3 regions of the Halomonas sp. PAMB 3232 genome follow, and region 3 is predicted to be linked to each of the others. Evidence: predicted binding sites of a transcription regulator. Region 3 holds the regulator's gene; each other region holds the start of a gene.
The links. Region 3 encodes sigma-54, which starts transcription at its own class of promoters, with help from an activator protein. Its sites were predicted from a motif close to TGGCACNNNNNTTGCTNT; they were not measured.
Positions count from the first base shown of each region.

Region 1 (7,785 bases), 1.8 Mb from region 3:
ACAGCGTAAGCCCTCACCTTACGTCACGTATCGGTCTGACGGCATGCCAAGCGGCTCGCCTCAAGCCTCGTCGGCCAGCGCCGGCAGCAGCGTTTTCAGCTTGCGGGTGAGCGTGTTGCGCCCCCATCCCAAAAGCTCGGCGGCCTCGCCCTTGCGCCCGCCGGTATGTTTGAGCGCGGTTTCGATCAGGATCCGCTCGAAATCCGGCACCGCCTCCTCCAGCAGGTGCGTATGGCCTTCGGCCAACGCGTGATCCGCCCAACCACGAAACGCGCTGCGCCAGTCGCCCTGCGCGCTGACTGACGAAGCGCCCACGGTGCGAAGTTCCGGCGGTAAATCCTCGATCAGAATTTCGCGGCCCGACGCCATGACCGTAAGCCACCGGCAGATATTTTCGAGCTGACGCACGTTGCCCGGCCAGTCCAGTTTGGTCAGGTGCGTTTCGGCATCAGAAGTGAGCACCTTGATGTCCGTGGCGAGCTCCTTGGCAGCTTCGGCGAGAAAGTGGCGCGTAAGCCTGGGGATGTCCTCGCGGCGCTCGGAAAGCCTGGGCAGGTGCACGCGAATGACGTTCAAGCGGTGAAACAGATCCTCGCGAAAACGCCCTTCGTCAACCAGCGACTCCAGGTTCTGGTGCGTCGCGGCGATGATGCGCACGTCCACCTTCACCGAGGTGTGCCCACCGACGCGGTAGAACTCGCCGTCGGCCAGCACGCGCAGAAGCCGCGTCTGGGTTTCCGCGGGCATGTCGCCGATCTCGTCGAGAAACAGCGTGCCGCCGTTGGCCTGCTCGAAGCGCCCCTGGCGCAGGGCGTTGGCGCCGGTAAAGGCGCCCTTCTCGTGGCCGAACAGCTCGGATTCGATCAGGTCACGGGGAATGGCGGCCATGTTCAGCGCGATGAACGGCTTGCCGGCCCGAGGGCTGTGCTGGTGAAGCGCCTGGGCGACTCGCTCCTTACCGGTGCCGGATTCGCCGTTGATCAAGACGGTGATATGCGAGTGCGACAGCCGGCCGATGGCGCGAAACACCTCCTGCATGGCGGGCGCTTCGCCGATGATCTCGGCGTTGAGCCCCTCCGGCACGCTCACCGGGCGCTGGCGCTCACGGGCGTGGGCCACGGCGCGGCGCACCAGCGCCAGCGCCTCGTCCACATCGAAAGGCTTGGGCAGGTACTCGAACGCCCCGCCCTGGTAGGAGGCCACGGCGCTGTCCAGATCCGAGTGGGCGGTCATGACGATGACCGGCAAATCCGGATGAGCTTCACGTACGCGCGACATCAAATCCAGCCCGTCGATGCCCGGCATGCGGATATCGGTGACCAGCACGTCCGGCGGGTCGTTCAAAAGCCGCTCGAGGGCGGTGTCGGCGCGTTCGATACATTCCACGTCAAGGTCCGGCTGCGCCAGGGCGCGCTCCAGCACCCAGCGAATGGCGCGGTCGTCGTCGACGATGATGACCCGTGAAACATCGGCGTGTGTCGTCTCAGTCATGACGCGTCTCCGGTAAGAGGATTAACCAGCGGAATTAAAAGACGAAACTCAGTCCGTCCCGGGTGTGAGTCGCATTCGATCAATCCGTGATGTTGATGCAGAATCGACTGAGCGATCGAGAGGCCCAGGCCGCTGCCTTCCGCGCGCCCGGAGACCATGGGGTAAAACAGCGTGGCGCGCAGGGCTTCCGGAATGCCGGGGCCGTTGTCGATCAGGCCTACCTCGCTGACCAGCCGGTGGCGCTCCGCGCCCAGGGTGAACTGGCGCTTGGCGCGGGTGCGCAGCACCAGCTCCGGCGCCTCGACCCGGGCTTCGGTCATCGCCTGCACGGCGTTGCGCGCCACGTTCAGCACCGCCTGAATCATCTGCGACTCGTCGCCGGAGAGCTCTGGCAGGCTCGGGTCGTAGTCGCGGGTGATGGTCACCGTCGGGTGTTCGGCCAGCAGCAGCGCCCGCACCCGCTCCAGAATCTTGTGAATATTGACCGGGGCATAGCGAGTCATACGATTCGGGCCGAGCATCGAATCTACCAGGTCCTTCAGCCGGTCGACCTCTTCGACGATGATACGGGTGTACTCGCGCAGCGCCGGATCATCAAGATCGCGCTCCAATAGTTGGGCGGCGCCGCGAATACCGCCCAGCGGGTTTTTCACCTCGTGGGCCAGGCCCCGAGCCAGCACCTTGATGGTCTCCTGGCGGGTCGTCAGCGCCTCCTCGCGGGAGATCTGCATCAAACGGTCGCGGGGTTCGACTTCCAGCAGCAATTCATCCGCCGAGAGCGGCGTGACCGTGTAGTCCACCGTGAGCGGCTCGCCGTTGAGCGGCGTAATGCGCGCCTCGCGCTGGGTGTAGGGATGAAAGGCGTCGCGCGCCTTGGCCAACACGCTATCGACGCTTTCGCCGCAGCCCAAAAGGGTATCCAGGCTCATGCCCTTCACGCGGCTGATACTCACGGCCAACAGCGCTTCAGCGGCAGGGTTCATCCAGCCAACGCGCAGTTCACCATCCAGCAGCAGTACGGCGGTGGTGAGATGTTCGAGTAAACGCTGATACATGGCGTGTCCTGAGGGGCCTTGGGTAAGTCGCGTGACGCTGCGAGGTTCAAACGTTGGGTCGCAAGCGCATGCACTGAAAGTGCAAAAAGCGCGCCAATCGCGCATCGATCGCGCCCCTGATGGATTAATCGCCTCAAGGCGGCGCAAAACGATGCGCCATTGCAACGCGGCGTAAAATTCACACGACGCTAATGCACTATTTTAGTGCATATTATCGCGGCGCGACGATGATACTCACCGCTTCGGTGCGGTGCTGAACCCGCCCCTGGCTGTCGAGCAGCTCGGCTTCCAGCCGATGCGCCCCCTGAGTGAGCCCGGTGAGCCAGAAGGCGTCGCTGTGTAGCGCCGACTGGCTGATCTCGCCGTTCACCAGCAGCCGAATCTGGTGATCCTCGCGCAGCGGCGGTTGAACGCGCACATCCACCGGCGTCATCGTGTCGTCGAGCCGCGTGCCGGGCGCCGGGCTTTCGATCGCGAACCGGTCATAGGGCATGAAGGGCTGACCGGGCCGCGCCTGGCTGCGTGACGGCGGAGGCGGCGGCGCGCCTTGCACGCTCGGCAGTGGCGCCAGCGTCACGGCCTCGCCACCGCTTTCCGGGTTGTCGGTGTAGGTCACCCGGCCGCTCTCATCGACCACACGGTACACCGTTTGCGCCTGGGCCGGACTTTCTGCCAGCCACAGCGTCAGGCTCCCCGCCAGGACGCAAAGCATTGGCGCTTTGGCCCGGCGCGCCCACCGATCGAATGTCGCTTTCATGGCGATTCCCCCATAAAAAAACCCCGCCGAGGCGGGGTTTGGAGCCAATACACCTCGAAGGTGAGGTGGGCCGCTGCTTAGCAGCTGTAGTACATGTCGAACTCGATCGGGTGTGTGGCCATGCGCATGCGCGTGACTTCTTCCATCTTGAGCTCGATGTAGGCATCGATCATGTCGTCGGTGAACACGCCACCTTCGGTCAGGAACGCGCGGTCGGCGTCGAGCGCTTCCAGCGCCTGATCCAGGCTGTTGGCGACGGTCGGTACGGCCTTGCCCTCTTCCGGCGGCAGGTCGTACAGGTTCTTGTCCATCGCGTCGCCCGGGTGGATCTTGTTCTTGATGCCGTCGATACCGGCCATCAGCATCGCCGCGAACGCCAGGTACGGGTTGGCAGTCGGGTCGGGGAAGCGAGTTTCGACACGCTTGCCTTTCGGGCTCGCGGTGTACGGAATGCGGATGGAGGCAGAGCGGTTACGCGCGCTGTAGGCGAGCATGACCGGCGCTTCGAAACCCGGCACCAGACGCTTGTAGGAGTTGGTCGACGCGTTGGTGAACGCGTTCAGGGCGCGAGCGTGCTTGATCACACCGCCGATGTAGTAAAGCGCCATTTCAGAAAGACCCGCGTACTCGTCGCCGGCGAACTGGTTTTCACCATCCTTCCAGAACGACTGGTGCACGTGCATGCCCGAGCCGTTATCGCCCACCAGCGGCTTCGGCATGAAGGTGGCGGTTTTGCCGTAGGCGTGCGCCACGTTGTGGATCACGTACTTCATTTCCTGAACTTCGTCGGCCTTCTTCACCAGCGTGTTGAACTTCACGCCGATTTCGTTCTGGCCGGCGTTCGCTACTTCGTGGTGATGCACTTCGACGGACTGGCCGATCGCTTCCAGGGTGTTACACATCGCGCCACGAATGTCGTGGAAGCTGTCGACCGGGGGTACCGGGAAGTAGCCGCCTTTCACGCGCGGGCGGTGGCCAAGGTTGCCGCCTTCAACGTCGCTATCGGTCGCCCAGGCGCCCTCTTCAGAGCTGATCTTGAACATGGAGCCCTGGATATCGGTTTTCCAGTGTACCTGATCGAAGATGAAGAACTCGGGTTCCGGGCCGAAGAAGGCAGTGTCGCCAAGGCCGGTGGACTCGAGGTAGGCTTCAGCGCGCTTGGCGATGGAGCGCGGGTCGCGATCGTAGCCCTGCATGGTAGCCGGCTCGATGATGTCGCAACGCAGGATGATGGTCGCGTCTTCGGTGAAGGGGTCGAGGAAGGCGGTGCCGTCTTCGGGACGCAGAATCATGTCGGATTCGTTGATGCCCTTCCAGCCTTCGATGGAAGAGCCATCGAACATTTGGCCGTTTTCAAAAAACTCTTCGTCGACGTCCCGTGCCGGTACGGTGACGTGCTGCTCTTTACCGCGCGTATCGGTGAAACGCAGATCTACCCACTTGACTTCATTTTCTTCGATTAGCGCGAGCGTCTTGGCTGACATACTGTTCTCCGTCTCCGGTATGAGCGTGGCTTAAAGCGTGTACTGTAAGCGATCGATTAAACGTATTGTTGAACAAAGCCGTCGTACGCAACGTGCGTAAGCCACGCCTTCGTTGTTTGTTCGCGTGATAGGCGCTGACTCCCGCCCTGACACCTGCGATTCAAGGTAAACCGGCTCTCGTTGTAGCACGCCCAAAAGCGTTTGCCTACGACGCCAGCCGTTGCCTTTTAGTAAGCATGTAGCGTGCCAACTTTGCACCAATATGGCATGCCCTATAACAAGACACTGTTTTGAAAAGTTTTTTCAATTTATTGGCGGTGCAACCTCGATGCATAACGCGGTTGGCTCGCTTCCAGCCTGCGCCCACAAAGCGAAAAACGCACCACAAACGATCACTCAGTTAAAATTTGAACCAAAAAAGTGCATAGCTGTTGATGAAATAGCCAGAACGAAACAATCAAACGCCTTTGCGCCTAAAAATGATGCGTGCCACCGCCTTTCGATAAGGCGATTCCACGGGGCCTCTAATGAAAAAGGCCACAGGTGGCCGATTGCCGACATTACAAACTACACTAAGCTCATCATTCACCCGGTAAAAGGACCCGCAGAATGCATCAACACATCGAATGGGACGACCCAGGCAAAACCAGCGTATCGGAATACTTCAAGAACGACCCGAACCACGACGCCCCCCGCCGCGGCGACATCCTCTCCGCCCGTTACCAAAACCGTATCGTGCGGGTGAAGGTGGAAACCTACCGGGAAGACGAAGGGGTCAGCGTTGGCAGCGTCGCCGCCATCCTCGACGCCCACGGCCACCGCTTCAAAACCCACGGCAAACTCAGCCTCGACGACATCGTCCGCCTGCCCGATGACAAGCGCGCGATGGAACACTGGGATGAGGGCGAGAAATAACGTTAAGCTTCCTTCTCGCTAGTATGGCCCCACCGTTTGAGTGCTTGGATTCCTTGAACGGTGGGGTTAATCCTTTAACAGGTTTTTACAAGCCAAAGTAAAAACTCAAGTCCTTGTCCGTATTAAATTAAATACTTTAGATTACTTACCTCGTTTCAAGCTTTCTAGATCAAGTACTATCGACTTTTTAATTGCCCTGGCTTCCACCGTATTACATTTTGCATCCATCGTTTCTGCATGCCATTTTTTATACTTAACTTTAGGCATATAATTAGCGACGCCACATAAAAAACCATCAGGTAAAACGGTACTTTCTCAGCGCTGTCCGCATTAGTCGAGGTTCAATTTTTCGAGCTTCTTATGATCACTGAGCCATTCTAAACCACGTACCACTACCCTTAAAACCATCTGAATGATACTAAGTACTGCTTCAAGACCTAGCATGGTTCGTTTTGACGAGTGACATTAAATTTTACTTCAAGATAGTACCTGACGCACTCTGGTGAATAAAAATGAATGCTCGCCAGGTCCATGTTATTTCGCTAGATACTCAAACCCTCGAATCGTTGAAAGAATTTCGTTCATAGACAGATCAGTAGTGTGTAGTCTTCTTAGGACAAAAATTCCACCACTACGTATTGAGCGAGAACATGACTAAACTGGCGCTCCTGAAGATGGCTTTGAACGAAGGCTAGTGAAGCTTGGCATGCTGTATCTCAATTTTTATACTCATGGAGACTCAGCTCGCTCATAAGGAGACGGGGGTGGCTGGGGGTATACAATTAAGCGCAATACATTGATAATCGGCGTTTTGTGATGCAGTGATACTTAGATTAATAAGACGCGCTTTAAGTAGAAATGACAAAGAATTGGCACGAGCAACTTAGCATGCTAAAAAAAGCAAAAGAAATGAGTCGTAAGTCACTTACAGCACTTTGCGTTAAATAAAATATTTTCTCACCTACTTCTGCATGCGTATATGCTATTCTCAACCACGCTTACTGGATATAAATATATGGAAATTAATATCAGTAAAAAAAACAAGCTTTATTTTGACAGGAGCAACTACTCTTCACACACCTTCTCTTTTTTAAGATCAATGCACAATGTTGGAAAAAACTGTCTTCTCATATATTTCTCACATAACCAACCAAGAATTAAAAGTGATTCGACAGAACTGGCTTTAATGCAATCTATTGTTTTTACTGTACGAGCACTTGAAACTTTCACAAGAGATTCTTTCATAACTTGTTTAGTAAACATAGACGGCTTCGAAGAAGAAATTTTAAAGAGAACACATGAAAAATACACAGAATATATCAAGGAACTTAGAAGTGAGCCTTATATTCTGCATGAATATTTAGCCTCGATACAGAATTTTCAAAACTTAGATGGAGTTAAAAAAGCTTTTTATCCGTTATACAAAAAGAATTTTCTTACGGTTATTGACGAATATAACACACATGCTTTTATATTCGAAAATGAAACAAAATTAGCACAACTATCTATGATTACTTACTTTAAATCTTGGAGGACATCACTGAAAAAACTATATGATGAAAGGCATGAAATAACTCACAACGCAAACCACAAAATCTCTTTAGATTATGATGACTTCATTAAGCTTTTTAAAACAGCACTTATGTTCGGTCAAATCATTGGAATTATAATTGGTGCATTAGCAAGCACTGATGACACACCAAGTAGTGGACAGGTTCTAATTGAAGCTCCTTTGTATAAAATAATGTGTTGGCGACATTTCCTAATGCATGGAGAGCCATCATTAAGCGAGTTATTCGAAAAAGTTAAACACTATAAAGACGAGAAGAAACTAGCAAGCATAGGTCCTTTTGTATTTCAAGGAATGGAAATTCTTCAGTGTGATTTTGGCAATGACGCATTATTTGATAAAAAAAATGTTTCCCATATTATTGAGATTTCAGAAAATGGTGATTTTAGAATTAAAAACATAGCAAGTATTTAAAAGAGCTATATGGACGGTCAACTCGTCAGCTTAATATTTTTTGCTTAGATGCGGAGGTTACTCTCGATATGGCCATTAGGAACCAAGAGACTCAATAAC
Region 1 is NZ_CP134865.1:3,444,171-3,451,955, forward strand. It holds gene RN346_RS15770 (YqiA/YcfP family alpha/beta fold hydrolase) at 1-9, shown strand, start outside; gene ntrC (nitrogen regulation protein NR(I)) at 61-1,491, opposite strand; gene glnL (nitrogen regulation protein NR(II)) at 1,488-2,546, opposite strand; gene RN346_RS15785 (DUF4124 domain-containing protein) at 2,758-3,303, opposite strand; gene glnA (glutamate--ammonia ligase) at 3,381-4,787, opposite strand; gene RN346_RS15795 (hypothetical protein) at 5,397-5,702, shown strand; gene RN346_RS15800 (HEPN domain-containing protein) at 6,718-7,686, shown strand.
Region 1: glnL (nitrogen regulation protein NR(II)) is a predicted target of sigma-54. The motif match lies at 2,625-2,642, and genes of this name have one in related genera.

Region 2 (7,785 bases), 1.3 Mb from region 3:
AGCGCTTGTGGCAGGGGGGCGAGGGAGCCGCCCAGCGCCTCGACGATGTGTTCGGTATTGCGGTAGATCATGCCCATGTAGGTGCCGTCGACGGTGCCGTCGTCGCCCATGGCGTCGGAGTAGAGCTCGCCGCCGACCACGACCTCATGACCTTTTTGGCGCGCCGCGTCGATCACCGCCTGAATGGTGCGCGGGTTGATGGTGCTTTCGACGAATACCGCCGGCACGTTGCGCTCTACCACACTATTGGCCATGTTACGGATATCGGCAATGCCGGTTTCGGTTTCGGTACTGATGCCCTGGATGCCCTCGACGTCGATATCGTAGGCGCGGCCAAAATAGCTGAAAGCGTCGTGGGCGGTGACCAGTACGCGCTGCTCCTCGGCAATGGAAGCGATGCTCTCCTTGACCCACTCGTGCAGCGCGAGAAGCTCGGTTTCGTAGCGCTCGGCGTTGGCCTCGATGGTTGCGGCACACGCCGGGCGCGCCTCGATCAGGGTGTCGCTCAAGGTCGGGACGATGTGCGCCCAGAGCGAGACATCCATCCACAGGTGCGGGTCGACCCCGAAGGCGCCCTGGGACGTGATCAGCGCATCCTCCTCGATCGACGCGGGGGCGACGGCAAGCGTCGGCGTGCGTGTGGCAAAGTTCTCCAGCACCGAGCCAAGCTGGCCCTCCAGCGCATAACCCGAGTAGAGAATCTGCTCGGCGCCGCGCAGCATGGCCACATCGTTGGCGCTGGCCTGGTAGAGATGCGGGTCGACGCCTGGGCCCATCATCGCCTCGACGCTGATGCACTCGCCGCCCACGTTCTGGGCCACATCGGCAATCATGCCGATGGTCGCCACCACGTTCAACGGCGGCTCGTCGGCCAGCGACAGCGAGCTCAGCGGCAGTAGCGCCATAGCGGCAACGAGACGTTGTACGGCCATGATGGATCCTCACGGTGATCGAAAAGCGGGCGTTTTTTTGCGTCTGGTAAGAAGTATAGCCTTTGCTAAGTTTCCTGCCAGCGGCGCTGCCTGTCAAGCGATGCAAGGGCGAGAAGACGTGCCCCGGCCCCCGGGAAAAGGGCCGAGGAAAAGGATCAAGCGCCGCGTGCGGCGAGGCGGCGCTGCTGCAAAGGACGCACCACAAACCCATCGATGAGCAGCATGACGAGAATCGCCGCGCCGGTCAGCGGAAAGAGCACCCCACCAACGACGAGAATCGCCAGAATGCCGCGAAACGCGCGCTTGTCCCGCGGCAGCGGCGGCACGCCCAGCCCGCCTGTCGGGCGGCGTTTCCACCACATGACGCCGGCGCTGACGCACAGCAGGATGATCGCCACGCACACCGCCAGAAAGAGCAGCTGATTCGCTCGCCCGAACTGCTGACCCATGTGCACGTTGATGCCGAACTCCAGCCACCGCCCGAGCGGGCCGTAATCGGCGTAGCGCATGTCCACGAGCGGCTCGCCGGAGTAGCGGTCCAGATGCACCACCCGCTGCTGGCTCACCTCGTCCGGGTAGACCGAGCCGGAGTAGACGCCGGTCGGGGTAGTGGGCAGGCTGACCGCAAAGCCCGAGTGCAACCCAAGGCGCTCGAAGGTGGCCACGGCCTCGTTCAGGCCGATATCCGCCTGGCCCGTCGACTTGGTCGATTCGGGCACGTGCGCCTGCTCCAGCGACCAGCTCGTCGGCGCCTGCTCGCTCAGTCGCGTGCTGGACATTGGCACCTCGGTTCGAACCCCGGCGGGGTAGCCGAAGTTGTTGCCGTTGGCCCACTGGTTGACCTGAGCGCCCCACACGCCGGACCAGGGCATGCCGGTGATTGCCAAAAACAGGATGAAGGCGCCGACGAACAGCCCCGTCACCGCGTGCAGGTCGCGCCAGAAGACGCGCTTTTGCGGCGCGCCGCGTACGCTGACCACACCGCCCCTGGCGTTGGTGCGTGGCCACCATAGATACACGCCGGTGAGCACCAGCAAAATCGCGAAGCCGCCGGTGATCTCGATCAGCTTGCGCGGCGTGGCGCCGAAGAGCTTGAAGCTGTGCAACTTTCGCACCGTCCACATGATCGTTCCGCGATCGTCCAGTGCGCCGAGCACGCGCCCGGTGTAAGGGTTCACATACACCGCCAGGCGCTCGTCGTTGGTCGTGCGCACGGTGACTTCCGCCGAGCTCTCCGGCGTGGCCGGAGCCGTGTACTTGAGCGCCGTACCCGGATGCGCGTCGAGGGCAGCGCTCACCTGAGCGGCGGGCGTTTGTACGCTTTGCTGCACCGCGACGCGTTTGACGTCGGCGTGGACGATGGCATCGATCTCGTCCTTGAAGAGATACAGCGCCCCAGTGATCGAGAGGGTGATCAGAAAGGGCAGCACCAGAAGGCCCGCGTAGAAGTGCCAGCGCCAGATGGCGCGGTAGAGATCGAACGGCGTCTTCGCCGCCGATCGGGGGTCGACATGAGCAGTCATTACGGCTCCTACAGCGCCCGCTCGAAGGGGCGCCCGAGTGATAGCGACACGCACCCGGCGGCCAGGGGCGGCCGTCAGGTCGTCAGAATCGGGTCATGCAAGCTGATGGGTGTCGTCAGGCGAGCGGCGGGGCGCGGACAGGCGCATGCAGGTAGTTGTCGAAGGACGCGAACCCCTGATGCGGCGGCTTTGGCCGCGGGGCGTGGTGAACGAATGCCTGCCGCGCAATGGCGGGCAAAAACGCATGAGCCGAGGGAAACTGCTGCCACAGGGAGCAGTAGCCGCACTCGTGAAACCAGGTGAAGATGGGCTCGATCGACGGCTCAGGCAACGTTTCTGGGGCGGCGTGAGAGCGGTGCGCCGAGGATGGGTGGTCGTGGTGCGCGCCGGAGGCGGCGTGTCGATGCGCCTCGTGATGACCGGCCTGGGACTGCGAAATCAGCGGGCCGATCAGCAGCAACAGCATGGCCGTGAGCGCCGCGTGAAGCGCAACGCGGTACCAACGACGATGGGTAAAGCGCTGAAGTGGCAAGATGACGACCCTTGGCAAAACGTCGATAGCGGGCCTTGAGGGGCAGGCGGCCCGATTGATCGTGCCATGGTAGCGTAAAACGTGACCCGTTAAGAGGTTCGCGATGTGGCCTTTTGTCCCGGGCTCGGTCCCATTATTGCACGGCTTGCGCTTTTATGGTGCCTTTTCAGTCAGAATGTTCAATTCTGGTGCATGGCGTTGGTCACGATGAGTTGCTCTGCCCCGGCAAAGGGCCGCTTGGCATCCTTTCACCATTTTGGCGCATTAATTGCATTGGTCAGGGAATATGAATCAATCGATCAAGAGCGACCGTCTGATGACGGCATGCGATAGCAACGCATCATACACCCCCTCCGGCCACCGTTTCGACGACCAGCGCCGCTGGGCGGCGTCGCTTGCGCTGCGTTTTGCCCAGCGCGACGGCGCCACGCGCATGACTCAGGCGCGCCATCAGGGCCCGCTTCGCGTACAGCGCCCGTTCTACCCGGAAGGCCGCGGTGAGGCCTGCCATATCTACGTGCTGCACCCGCCTGGTGGTTTGGTCAGCGGCGATGCGCTGAGCATCGAGGCACAGGTGGAAAAGGGCGCCCACGCGCTTCTGACCACCCCCGCCGCCAACAAGCTCTACAAGGCAGACAGCCAGGGCGTGGCCTGGACCCAGCGCACTGCGCTTACCGTGGAGGATGGCGCGGTGCTCGAGTGGCTCCCCCAGGAAACCATCGCCTTCGATGGCTCGAAAGGCGAGCAGCGCACCCATATCGCCCTTCACGGTAGTGCCAAATGCCTGGGCTGGGAGGTGATGGCGCTGGGCCGCCCGGCAAGTCAGCTTCCGTTCGTGTCCGGGCGCATCGAGCAGCACTTTCGCCTGACGCTGGACGGCAAGCCCCTGTGGCTCGAGCGCCAGCCGCTGGACCCGCTGCACCCGCGTTTCGTCGGCCGTTGGGGCCAGGGCGGCGCCACGGTGCAGGCCACCCTTTGGGCGATAGGACTCGAGGACGGCCCCGCCGCCATCGAGGTGCTGCGCGAGACGCTTGCGGCCGAGCCGAACTGGGCAGTGACGCTTCGCCATGGCGTGCTGCTTTTGCGCTACCTGGGCGGCTCGCGGGTGGATGCCTGGTCGCTTTGCGAGCGGGCCTGGCAGCTTCTGCGCCCGCGCTTGATCGACCGCGAGGCCCACACGCCGCGCATCTGGCTGACCTGACGCTTCATCTTTTTGAGAGGATAACGCCGCATGGAACTGACCCCGAGAGACAAGGACAAGCTGCTGCTGTTCTCCGCCGCGCAGCTAGCCGAGCGTAGAAAGGCGCGCGGTTTGAAGCTCAACTACCCGGAAGCCGTGGCGCTGATCAGTTTCGAGATCATCGAAGGCGCCCGCGACGGCAAAACCGTGGCCGAGCTGATGAGCTTCGGCCGCGAGATATTAACCCGCGATGACGTCATGGAGGGCGTGGCCGAGATGGTCGACGAGGTGCAGGTCGAGGCAACGTTTCCCGATGGCACGAAACTCGTGACCGTTCATACGCCGATCAACTAGCGTTACACCCCTTGGAGGCAGCCATGATTCCTGGTGAGTATCAGTTAAAAGAGGGTGAGATCGAGCTGTGCGCCGGCCGCGAGCGCATCACCGTGGAGGTCGCCAACACCGGCGACCGGCCCATCCAGCTCGGCTCTCACTACCACTTTGCCGAGGCCAATCCGGCGCTTGAGTTCGACCGCGCCAAAACCCGTGGCTACCGGCTCGACGTGGCCGCTGGCACCGCGATCCGCTTCGAGCCGGGTCAGAGCCGCGAGGTCACGCTAATTCCGTTCGTCGGCAAGCGCGAGATCTACGGTTTCCGTGGCGATGTCATGGGTGCGCTGGAAGGAGACACGCAATGACCACGAACAGGATTAGCCGTCAGGCTTACGCCGACATGTACGGCCCCACGGTAGGCGACCGCGTGCGCCTGGGCGACACCGAGCTCTGGATCGAGGTCGAGCGTGACGCCACCCACTATGGCGAGGAAGTGAAATTCGGCGGCGGCAAGGTGATCCGCGATGGCCAGGGCCAGAGCCAGCGCGTCGATTCCGCGGTGATGGATACCGTCATCACCAACGCGCTGATTCTCGACTGGTGGGGCATCGTCAAGGCGGATGTCGGCCTGCAAGCCGGGCGTATCGCTGCCATTGGCAAGGCGGGCAATCCTGACACTCAGCCGGAGGTGGAGATCGTCATCGGCCCGGGCACCGAGATCATCGCCGGTGAAGGCAAGATTCTGACCGCCGGCGGCATCGACGCCCACATTCACTTCATCTGCCCCCAGCAGGTGGAAGAGGCGCTGATGAGCGGCGTGACCACCATGCTCGGCGGCGGCACTGGCCCCGCCACCGGCTCGAACGCTACCACCTGTACGCCCGGCGCCTGGCATATCGGCAAGATGCTCCAGGCGGTGGACGATCTGCCCATGAACATCGGCCTGCTCGGCAAAGGCAACGCCAGCCTGCCGGAAGGGCTCGAGGCGCAGCTCGAGGCCGGCGCCATGGGGCTCAAGCTTCACGAGGACTGGGGCACCACGCCGGCGTCCATCGACACCTGCCTGAGCGTGGCGGAGAAGTACGATGTGCAGATCGCGATTCACACCGACACACTGAATGAGTCGGGCTTCGTCGAGGATACGCTCGCGGCGTTCAAGGAGCGCGGCATTCACACCTACCACACCGAAGGGGCGGGCGGCGGCCACGCGCCGGACATCATCACCGCCTGCTCGCTGGAGTACGTGCTGCCGTCCTCCACCAACCCGACGCGCCCCTACACGGTCAACACCATCGACGAGCATCTGGATATGCTGATGGTCTGCCACCACCTGGACCCGAATATTCCCGAAGACGTCGCCTTCGCCGACTCGCGCATTCGCCGGGAAACCATCGCCGCGGAAGACATCCTGCATGATCTGGGCGTGATCTCGATGATCGCCTCGGACTCCCAGGCCATGGGCCGGGTGGGCGAGGTGGTCTGCCGTACCTGGCAGACCGCGCACAAGATGAAGGTGCAGCGCGGCCTGCTGCCGGAAGACGAAGCGTTGGGCGCCGACAACCTGCGCGCCAAGCGCTACATCGCCAAGTACACCATCAATCCGGCGATTACCCACGGGATCAGTCACGAAGTGGGGTCTATCGAGGTGGGCAAGCTGGCCGATCTGGTGCTCTGGAAGCCGGCGTTTTTTGGCGTAAAACCGTCGCTGATTCTGAAGGGCGGCATGATCGCCGCGGCCCCCATGGGCGACCCCAACGCCTCGATTCCGACGCCCCAGCCGGTGCACTATCGGCACATGTTCGGCGCCTTTGGCCGCGCGGCGAGCCAGACCCGGCTCAACTTTGTCAGCCAGGCCGCCATTGATGCGGGTATCAAGGAGCGCCTGGGGCTGCAAAGCGCGCTGTCGGCGTGCAAGAACGTGCGCGGGATGCGCAAGAAGGACATGAAGCTCAACGACGCCTGCCCGGAACTGACCGTGGACCCGCAGACCTATGAAGTACGCTGCGACGGCGAGCTTCTGACCTGCGAACCCGCCACGGAGCTTCCGCTGGCGCAGCGGTATCACCTGTTCTAGAAGCGGTCGCTAGCTGGAGCTACTCCTACAGGGCGCGGGCTCACCCTTGTGGGAGCTGGATTCATCCGGCGATGGAAGGCGCTAGCCTTCCCTTGATGAGGTGCCCCCTTAAAGAGGTCGCTAGCTAAAGCTACTCCTACGGTGCACGAACGTATTGTAGGAGCCCGATTTATTAGTGGTCCGACACTTCGGCGATGGAAGGCGTTAGCCTTCCCTTGGTGAGGTGCCACCGTCGGTCGCTAGCTGAAGCTGCTCCTACGGGTGGCTGGACGAGACAAGGCGCGCCACTTATTGAATGGCTAAGAGGTCGATCATGCTGAAACTGATAGAACGGTTAGGCCCCGTGGAAGCGAGCGCCGCCAGCGATACGCTCACGCTGCCCTTCGAGCTGCGCATCCGTGGCCGCCTGAAGGCCGAAAGCGACGCCGGCCAGGCACTGGGGCTGTTTCTCGATCGCGGCCCGGTACTGCGTGACGGCGAGGGGCTGAAAGCCGAGGACGGCACCGTGGTGCGGGTGCGCGCTGCCATCGAGCCGGTGGTCACCGCGCGCGTATCCGCTGGCCTTCCGCTGGCGCGCTTGGCCTATCACCTGGGCAACCGCCACGTGCAGCTGGCGCTGGGCGAAGACGAGAAGGGCGGTTGGGTGCGCTTCCCGCCGGATCACGTGCTGGAGGAGCTGGCAACGCTTCTGGGCGCGCTCCTCGAGCACCATAACGATACCTTCGACCCGGAGCCCGGCGCCTACCAGCAGCTGGGCCACGCGCATGCGCACGACCACGGCCACCACGACAGTGAAGAGGTGGAGGCGGCGCATGAACACTCTCACGAACATTCGCATGAGCATTCGCATGAACATGGCCATGACCACACCCATGGCCACTGAGTCCCAAAACGATCTGGCGCTGCTGGGGCTTTTGCAGCTGGTCAGCCCGGCGCTGCCGATCGGCGCCTTCGCCTTTTCCCAGGGGCTCGAGAGCGCGTTTGAGCTTGGCTGGGTGGACGATGAAGAGAGCCTGACCGAGTGGCTGTCCGGCGTGCTCGACGACGGCCTGACCCGCTGCGAGCTGCCGGTGATCGCACGCCTGTTCGAGGCCTTCGAGCGCGGTGACGCCGCCGACGTTGCCGAGTGGGACGCGTGGCTTGCCGCCACCCGGGAAACCGCGGAGCTTGTCGCCGAGGACAGCCGCCTCGGCGCATCCCTCAAGCGGCTA
Region 2 is NZ_CP134865.1:281,189-288,973, forward strand. It holds gene RN346_RS01295 (metal ABC transporter solute-binding protein, Zn/Mn family) at 1-932, opposite strand, end outside; gene RN346_RS01300 (PepSY domain-containing protein) at 1,088-2,455, opposite strand; gene RN346_RS01305 (DUF2946 family protein) at 2,571-2,987, opposite strand; gene RN346_RS01310 (urease accessory protein UreD) at 3,304-4,188, shown strand; gene RN346_RS01315 (urease subunit gamma) at 4,219-4,521, shown strand; gene RN346_RS01320 (urease subunit beta) at 4,545-4,865, shown strand; gene ureC (urease subunit alpha) at 4,862-6,574, shown strand; gene ureE (urease accessory protein UreE) at 6,888-7,457, shown strand; gene RN346_RS01335 (urease accessory protein UreF) at 7,435-7,785, shown strand, end outside.
Region 2: RN346_RS01310 (urease accessory protein UreD) is a predicted target of sigma-54. The motif match lies at 3,245-3,262, and genes of this name have one in related genera.

Region 3 (7,785 bases):
CCTTGCGGTCGCGATGATCGCGCGCAAGACTCACCGGCTCTCCTCGACGAAAGCCGCCCTTGAACCGACCCCGAGGTGACACGATGCCGGGCTCGACGGCAAGACGGATCAAAAAACGCCTTTGGCTTCCCGCCCTGGTCATCGCCCTGGGCGCCTGGCTTGTGTGGCTGGACCCGGGCGGCCCGGCGACGGTCGCGGTCGACCCGGACGTACAGCGCGAAGAGCCCGGCCACGTGCTCGAGAATGCAGGGCTTACGCTTTTCAACGACACCGGCGGGGTCTCTCAGCGCCTCGATACGCCGCGGCTGGTGCATACGCCCCAGCGCGCGCTGACCGAAATCGAGGCGCCGCGGGCAACGCTTTACGACAGTGAGCAGCGTCAATGGCTTGCCAGCGCCGATCATGGCACGCTGCAAAACGAGCGCCAGACGCTGATCCTGGAAGGCAATGCCCGGCTGCTCGCCCCGGACGAGGGCTGGCAGCTCGATACCGAGCGCCTACACTACGAGGGTCTCGAGCGCCACGCCTATACCGAGGCGCCCGCACTTTTGCAGCAGCCGCCCCAACGTATGAGTGCCGAGCGCATGGACGTCTGGCTCGATGAAAGCCAGGTACGCCTGAGCGACAACGTGCGCGGCACGCATCCGCCGGTTCAAGCGCAACAAGCCGCCGACCCGACACCCCAGGACCCTACCGTTTCGGATTCCACCTTGCAGGAGTAGTTATGCACGCTTATTTACGAATCGCACTGCTGAGCCTGGCGCTGCCGCTGACCGCCCAGGCGCAAACCAGCCAGGCGCCCGTCGAAGTGGAAGCCGACCGGCTCGACCTCGACCAGCGTGCGGGCACCGCGGTCTATTCCGGCAACGTCAACATTCGCCAGGGCGAGATGCAGATTCGCGGCGACCGCGTCGAAATCACGCGCAACGATGCCGGCGAGCTCTCCCAGGCGACCGCCACCGGCGAGCGCGCCTATCTTCGCAACCAGCTCGAAAATGAGCCGGCGCCCATGGAGGGTTGGGCGCGACGCATCGTTTACCACGTCAGCGAGCGCCGGGTCGAGCTGATCGATCAGGCCGAGCTCACCCAGCGCAGCGACCGCTTTCGTGGCGGGCGGCTGGAGTATTTTATCGACCGCGAAGTGGTTCAGGCGCGCTCCGACGTCAGCGGTGGCGACAACCAGCGCATCCGCATGACGCTGCAGCCCGCGCAATAGGAGAGTCATCGTGTCGAGCACCCAACCTGAAGCGATCAAGACGCTTCACGCCCGCCACCTGGCCAAAAGCTACAAGCGTCGCCGGGTGGTCAAGGATATCAATCTGGAGATCACCCAGGGCAGCGTCGTGGGCCTGCTTGGCCCTAACGGGGCGGGCAAGACGACCTCGTTTTACATGATCGTGGGGCTGGTCAAGGCGGATGCCGGAAGCGTAGGTATCGACGAGCTGGATTTGACCCGGGCACCGATGCACGAGCGCGCCATCGCCGGCATCGGCTATCTGCCCCAGGAGGCATCGATCTTTAGAAAGCTCTCGGTGGCCGACAACATCATGGCCATTCTGGAGACGCGCAAGGAGCTGGACCGCCCTGCCCGCCAGGCGCGCCTGGAGCAGCTGCTGGAAGATTTTCACATCACCCACATTCGCGACAACCTGGGGATGAGCCTCTCCGGCGGCGAGCGCCGCCGCGTGGAAATCGCCCGGTCGCTGGCCACTGACCCGGCCTTCATCCTGCTCGACGAACCCTTCGCCGGGGTGGATCCAATTTCCGTCGGCGAGATCAAGTCGATCATCCTTGCGCTCAAGGCGCGCCATATCGGCGTGTTGATCACCGACCACAACGTCCGTGAAACGCTGGATATCTGCGACATCGCCTATATCGTCGGCGACGGCCATATCATCGCAAGCGGCGACGCCGACGCCATTCTTGGCGATCAAAAGGTGCGCGAGGTCTATCTGGGCGCAGATTTTCGCCTCTAACCCGGTGACAACCATAAAGTTCCGGGTAGTGGCATATTTATTGCACTTGCGTCGAACCCCGTCTCGCTCTAGTGTGGAGCTTTACGAGTAACGAGTGGTTCTTCGATGGTCATGAAAGCTTCTCTACAGCTGCGCGTCGGTACGCAGCTGACCATGACACCGCAGCTGCAGCAGGCGATCGCCCTGCTGCAGCTCTCGACGTTGGACCTGCGCCAGGAGATCCAGCAGGCGCTCGACGCCAACCCGCTTTTAGAGCAGGAAGACGAATTCGGCGAAGAGACAACCCAGGAGACGCCAGAAACCGAGTGGGAAGAGAGCATCCCCCAGGAGCTTGCCACCGACAGCGAATGGTCCGACACCTACCAGGACATGGCCGCCGGTGGCAGCGGCGAAGGCCCGGATTTCGAGCGCCAGGCCGCTGGCCAAAGCCTTCAGGGGCATCTGTTGTGGCAGTTGGCGATGACGGATACCAGCCCACGAGACCATGCCATTGCCGAAAGCCTGATCGACGCGCTGGATGCCAACGGCTACCTGACCCAGCCGCTTAACGACATTCGCGAAGGCCTCAAGGCCCAGGGCCTGGACGGCCTGAGCCAGCGGGAGGTGGAAAACGTGCTGCTGCGCGTGCAGCAGTTCGAGCCCACCGGCGTGTTCGCCCGCGATCTGCGCGAGTGTCTGCTGCTACAGCTGGCAGCGCTTGCCGACAATACCCCGCTGCTGATGCAGGCCCGGCGCCTGGTGCGTCAGTTTCTGGAAGCGCTGGGCAAGAACGACCTGCGCCTGTTGAAACGCCGCCTCAGCCTCGATGACGAGCAGCTCGACGACGTCGTCCGGCTGATTCGAAGCCTCGACCCGCGCCCGGGCAGCGCCTTTGGTGCCACCAACCAAAGCTACATCACCCCGGATCTGGTGGTCCGTCACGACCAGGAAGGCTGGCATCTCGAGCTCAATCCGGAGGCGCTGCCCAAGCTTCGCGTTCAGCCGGACTACGCCAGCCTCATCAAGCGCGCCGACAAGAGCCAGGACAATCAGTTCTTGAAAGAACACCTGCAGGAGGCGCGCTGGCTGATCAAGAGCCTGTCGAGTCGAAACGACACCCTTTTGCGCGTTGGCCGCGAAATCATCGCTCGCCAGATCGGTTTTCTGGAGCGCGGCGAAGAAGCGATGAAACCGTTGATTCTCGCCGACATCGCCGAAGCGGTGGAGATGCACGAGTCGACGATCTCGCGGGTCACGACGCAAAAATATATTCACACGCCCCGCGGCGTATTCGAGCTCAAGTACTTTTTCTCGAGCCAGGTGAGCGGTCAGGACGGCGGCGACAGCCACTCCAGCACCGCGATCCGCGCCCGGCTCAAAAAACTGATTCAAGACGAAACGCCAGGCAAGCCGCTATCGGACAGCCATTTGGTCACGCTACTTGAGGCCAACGGCATCAACGTGGCCAGGCGCACCGTGGCCAAATACCGCGAAGCGATGGGCATTCCCTCCTCCAGTGAGCGGCGCCGTTTACGTTAAACGGGAAACTTGCCGGCAGGGCTTTGCAATGGCGGAAAAAGGGTTACAATCGAAGGACAGTCCTGGATTAGGAGTACGTCGATGCAAGTGAACATTACCGGTCATCACCTGGAACTGACAGACGCCCTGCGTGACTACGTCAACGAGAAACTCGAGCGTATCGAACGCCACTACGACAACATCACCACCGTGCAGGTGACGCTGTCGATCGAAAAGGAGCGTCAGCAGGCCGCCTGCACGCTGCATGCTTCGGGCGCCGACGTACACGCCGAAGCCGAGGACAATGATATGTATGCCGCCATCGACGCCCTGGCCGACAAGCTCGACCGCCAACTGGTAAAACACAAGGAAAAAGCACAGGCCCGCGCCCAGGGCGCTGGCGTGCGTTAATTCGATGACCCTGGAAACCATACTCCCCCCGGAGCGCGTGCTGTTCGACGTCCCCGGGGGCAGCAAAAAACGGGTGCTGGAGTTCTTCAGCACGTTCATCGCTCAAAACACACCGAGCCTGGATAGTCAGGAAGTCTTCAGCCGGCTGGTCGGTCGTGAGCGCCTTGGCAGTACCGGCATCGGCAATGGGGTCGCGATTCCCCACGCCCGAAGTCCGCACTGCAGCGCGCCGATCGCCGGCTTTCTAAAGCTCGCCGAACCCGTCGACTTCGACGCCATCGATGGCGATCCAGTGGATCTGGTGTTCGTGCTGCTGGTACCGGAAGAGGCGGACGACACGCATCTGGCGCTTTTGGGCCAGGTCGCCACCATCATGAACGACGCCACGACCCGCGCGCAGTTTCGAAAGTGTGAAAGCCAGCGCGAGCTTTTAGAGCTGGTCACCGCCCGCATTCGCGAGCAGGCGCAGGGGTAAGCCCACCACCTTCGCTTTTCCCGGCCTTTCAATCGCAATCGCGCTTACGTACAGGCGTGTGCCGATAAGAGCGCTCACTGACCGAAGAGAGACACGATGCAACTTGTGATCATCAGCGGCCGCTCCGGGTCGGGGAAGTCCATTGCGCTTCAGGCGCTGGAAGATTTGGGCTACTACGCCATCGACAACCTGCCGGCAATGCTTTTGGGCTCGCTGGTCGAAGAGCTTGGCCAGCACGGTGAGCGCACGCACCTGGCGGTGAGCATCGATGCACGCAATCTGCCCACCGCGCTTGAACGCTTCCCTGCGCTGCTCAAGGACATCAAAAACGGCAGCACCCGCGTTCAGGTCATTTATCTGACCACCGACGCGCGCACGCTGCTTGAGCGCTACTCCGCCACTCGTCGGCGCCATCCGCTCACCCGCGACAGCGACATGACGCTGGAAGAGGCGATTTCCCAGGAGGAGCAGACGCTGTTCGGCATTCGCGAGCTGGCGGATCTGATGATCGACACTTCGCGGCTCACGGTGCACGATCTGCGCCGACGCATCACCGACCAGCTGGGGCACCAGCGCCAAAGCCAGCTTACGCTCACGCTCGAGTCCTTCGGCTACAAGCGTGGCGTGCCGCTGGACGCCGATATCGTCTTCGACATTCGCTGCCTGCCCAACCCCTACTGGGACCCGACGCTACGCCCCCACACCGGTCGCGACGACGCGATCGTCGGTTTTCTGGAGAGCTACCCGGTGGTCGGTGATATGCGCCAGGACATTCTCGATTGGCTCGAGAAGTGGCTGCCCGCCTATCAGAATAGCCAGCGTAGCTACATGACCGTTGCGATTGGCTGCACCGGCGGCCAGCACCGCTCGGTCTACATGGTCGACCGGCTGGCGCAGGATCTGCTCGCCTCGCGCGGGGGTGTTCAAGTTCGCCACCGGGAGCTGGGCCTTCACTTTAGCCTCGACGCCACGAGCGGCTCAAACGCTGTTGACGACCGATCAACGGCGTAACGCAGGGGCCGGGATCAGCACCACCATAAGCAACGAGCGGAAAACAGGGAAACAGGTGCCAGAAAGACGTTTGACACTGACCAATCAGCGCGGCCTGCATGCCCGCGCCGCCACCAAACTCGTAACCTGCGCGCAGCGTTTCGAGGCGAGCGTGCACGTCTACCGGCAGACCCAGAAAGCCGATGCCGCCAATATCATGTCACTTTTGATGCTGGCCGCACCCTGCGGCACCGAGCTCGTTGTAGAGGCCACGGGCGACGATGCCGAGGCGGCGCTGGACGCCCTACAGGCGCTGTTCGAGGCGCGCTTCGACGAGGACGCCTGATCCCCGTCCAGGGCGCTACGCCTTTTCATCGATCGGTTCTCAGCGGCCGATGCTCATCTATCGGGCCCCATCATGCAGCTCATTCAGACCGGCAAGTACTCCCGGGTCTATTTCGACCCGGCCCGCGATCATTTCATCAAAACCTTTCATCCCAAGGCCTTCGACCGGCTGCGCTATCTAACGCGCATTCGCCCCTACCCTGGGCACAACTTCGCCCTGGTCGCCGGGCGCCTGGAGGCGCTCGGTATCGCCACGCCGCGCATCGTCGAGGCTCGCCCTTACCGGCTGGTCACCGACAACGTCCACGGTGAGCCGCTCAGGGCCCACATTCTCGACTCCCCAAATCTACAGGAGCAGTATCTGGACGCGCTGGCCGCTTTCGATCACGAGGGCATTCACTGTCGCGGCCTGCACACCGAGAATTTTCTGGTCCATGAGGGCCGCATGGTGGCCATCGACCTCGACGCTTACAAGCTGCCGCGCTGGCGGCGCTACCCACGCCGGGAGTATCTGGACTGCCTGAGTCGCTCGCTCGCCGGGCCCGAGTACTTTTTGTTCGAGCGTCTGCTCGAGCGCCTGAACCTGGACGCCCAGTACCGCCCCAAAAGCTAATTTGAAAAACGCTACCCATAAAAAAACCCGCGACGCAGTTCGAGCCGTCGCGGGCTATCGTACGTGTTGCGCGTTTAGTCGCCGGCGACGGTCATGGCGTCGACCAGCCAGCTTCCCGTGTGGATACTGCCCCGGGTATCGATGTCGTCGCCCAGCGCCTGGAGGCCCTTGAACATCGTCATCAGATTACCCGCGATGGTGAACTCCTCGACCGGATACTGGATCTGGCCGTTCTCGACCCAAAAACCCGCAGCGCCGCGGGAGTAGTCGCCGGTTACGCTGTTCACGCCCTGGCCCATCAGTTCGGTCACCAGCACGCCGCGCCCCATGCGCGCCAGCAGTGACTCCAGGCTTTCCTGCGGCGCTTCGAGGCGGATGTTGCGTGCCCCGCCCGCATTGCCGGTCGTGGTCATGCCAAGGCGCCGGGCGCTGTAGGACGAGAGCATATAGCTTGCGATGCGCCCATCTTCGATAAAGCGATTGTGGCGCGTCTGCACGCCTTCACCGTCGAAGGGCGAGCTTGCCATGGCGCCGACTTCCAGCGGGCGCTCCTCGAGGTTGAACCACTCGGGAAACAGCGGCTCGCCCAGCTTGTCGCACAAAAAAGAGGCCTCGCGGTAGAGCGCGCCGCCGGCCAGCGCTCCCATGAGATGCCCCACCAGCCCGGATGCCAGAGACGGGTCGAACAGCACCGGGAACGTGCCGGTCGGCGGGCGTTTGGCGCCCAGCCGGCGCAGGGTACGCCTGGCCGCTTCGCGCCCCACGCTTTGTGGGTCTCTCAGCGCCCGCGGGTCGCGGGCGCTGGTGTAATCAAAATCGCGCTGCATGCCCTGCTCATCCTGGGCGATCAGCATGCAGGAGAGCGAGTGACTGCTGCCCTTTTGCGTGCCTACGAAACCGTGGCTATTGGCGTACACCCGCACACCCTCGCCGCTTGAAAGCGAGGCGCCTTCGGACTGATGAATGCCGGCCACCTCGCTCCCGGCGCGCTCGCAGGCAAGCGCGAGCTCCGTGGCGCGCTCGGTATCCAGCGCCCAGGGGTGATGCACGTCGAGATCAGGCAGGTGGGTGGCCATCAGGGAGGCCTCGGCGAGTCCGGCCGCCGGGTCCTCACCGGTATAGCGCGCAATCGACAGCGCCTTCTCGACTGCCGCCTTGATCGAGGCGGAACTCGCGTCACTGGAGGACGCGCTGCCCTTGCGGCTGCCCACGTAAAGCGTCACCGCGATGCCTTGATCCCGGGAAAGCTCGACGGTTTCGACCTCACCCAGGCGTACGCTCACCGACAGTCCCTGGTCGACGCTGGCGCCTACCTCGGCCTGGTCGGCGCCCAGCTTTTTGGCCAGCGCCAGCGCCTCTTCGGCCCGCGCGACGAGCTCCTGCTGCTGCGCGGCCGCGTCGAATGCCTGTGCCATAACGTTCTCCTTATCGCCGCTGTCGCGGGCGGATCAATGTAAGGGTCGCAGCTGATATACTAG
Region 3 is NZ_CP134865.1:1,573,185-1,580,969, reverse strand. It holds gene lptC (LPS export ABC transporter periplasmic protein LptC) at 84-722, shown strand; gene lptA (lipopolysaccharide transport periplasmic protein LptA) at 725-1,216, shown strand; gene lptB (LPS export ABC transporter ATP-binding protein) at 1,251-1,976, shown strand; gene RN346_RS07120 (RNA polymerase factor sigma-54) at 2,082-3,494, shown strand; gene hpf (ribosome hibernation-promoting factor, HPF/YfiA family) at 3,576-3,884, shown strand; gene RN346_RS07110 (PTS sugar transporter subunit IIA) at 3,889-4,359, shown strand; gene rapZ (RNase adapter RapZ) at 4,456-5,370, shown strand; gene RN346_RS07100 (HPr family phosphocarrier protein) at 5,426-5,695, shown strand; gene RN346_RS07095 (hypothetical protein) at 5,768-6,307, shown strand; gene pmbA (metalloprotease PmbA) at 6,382-7,722, opposite strand.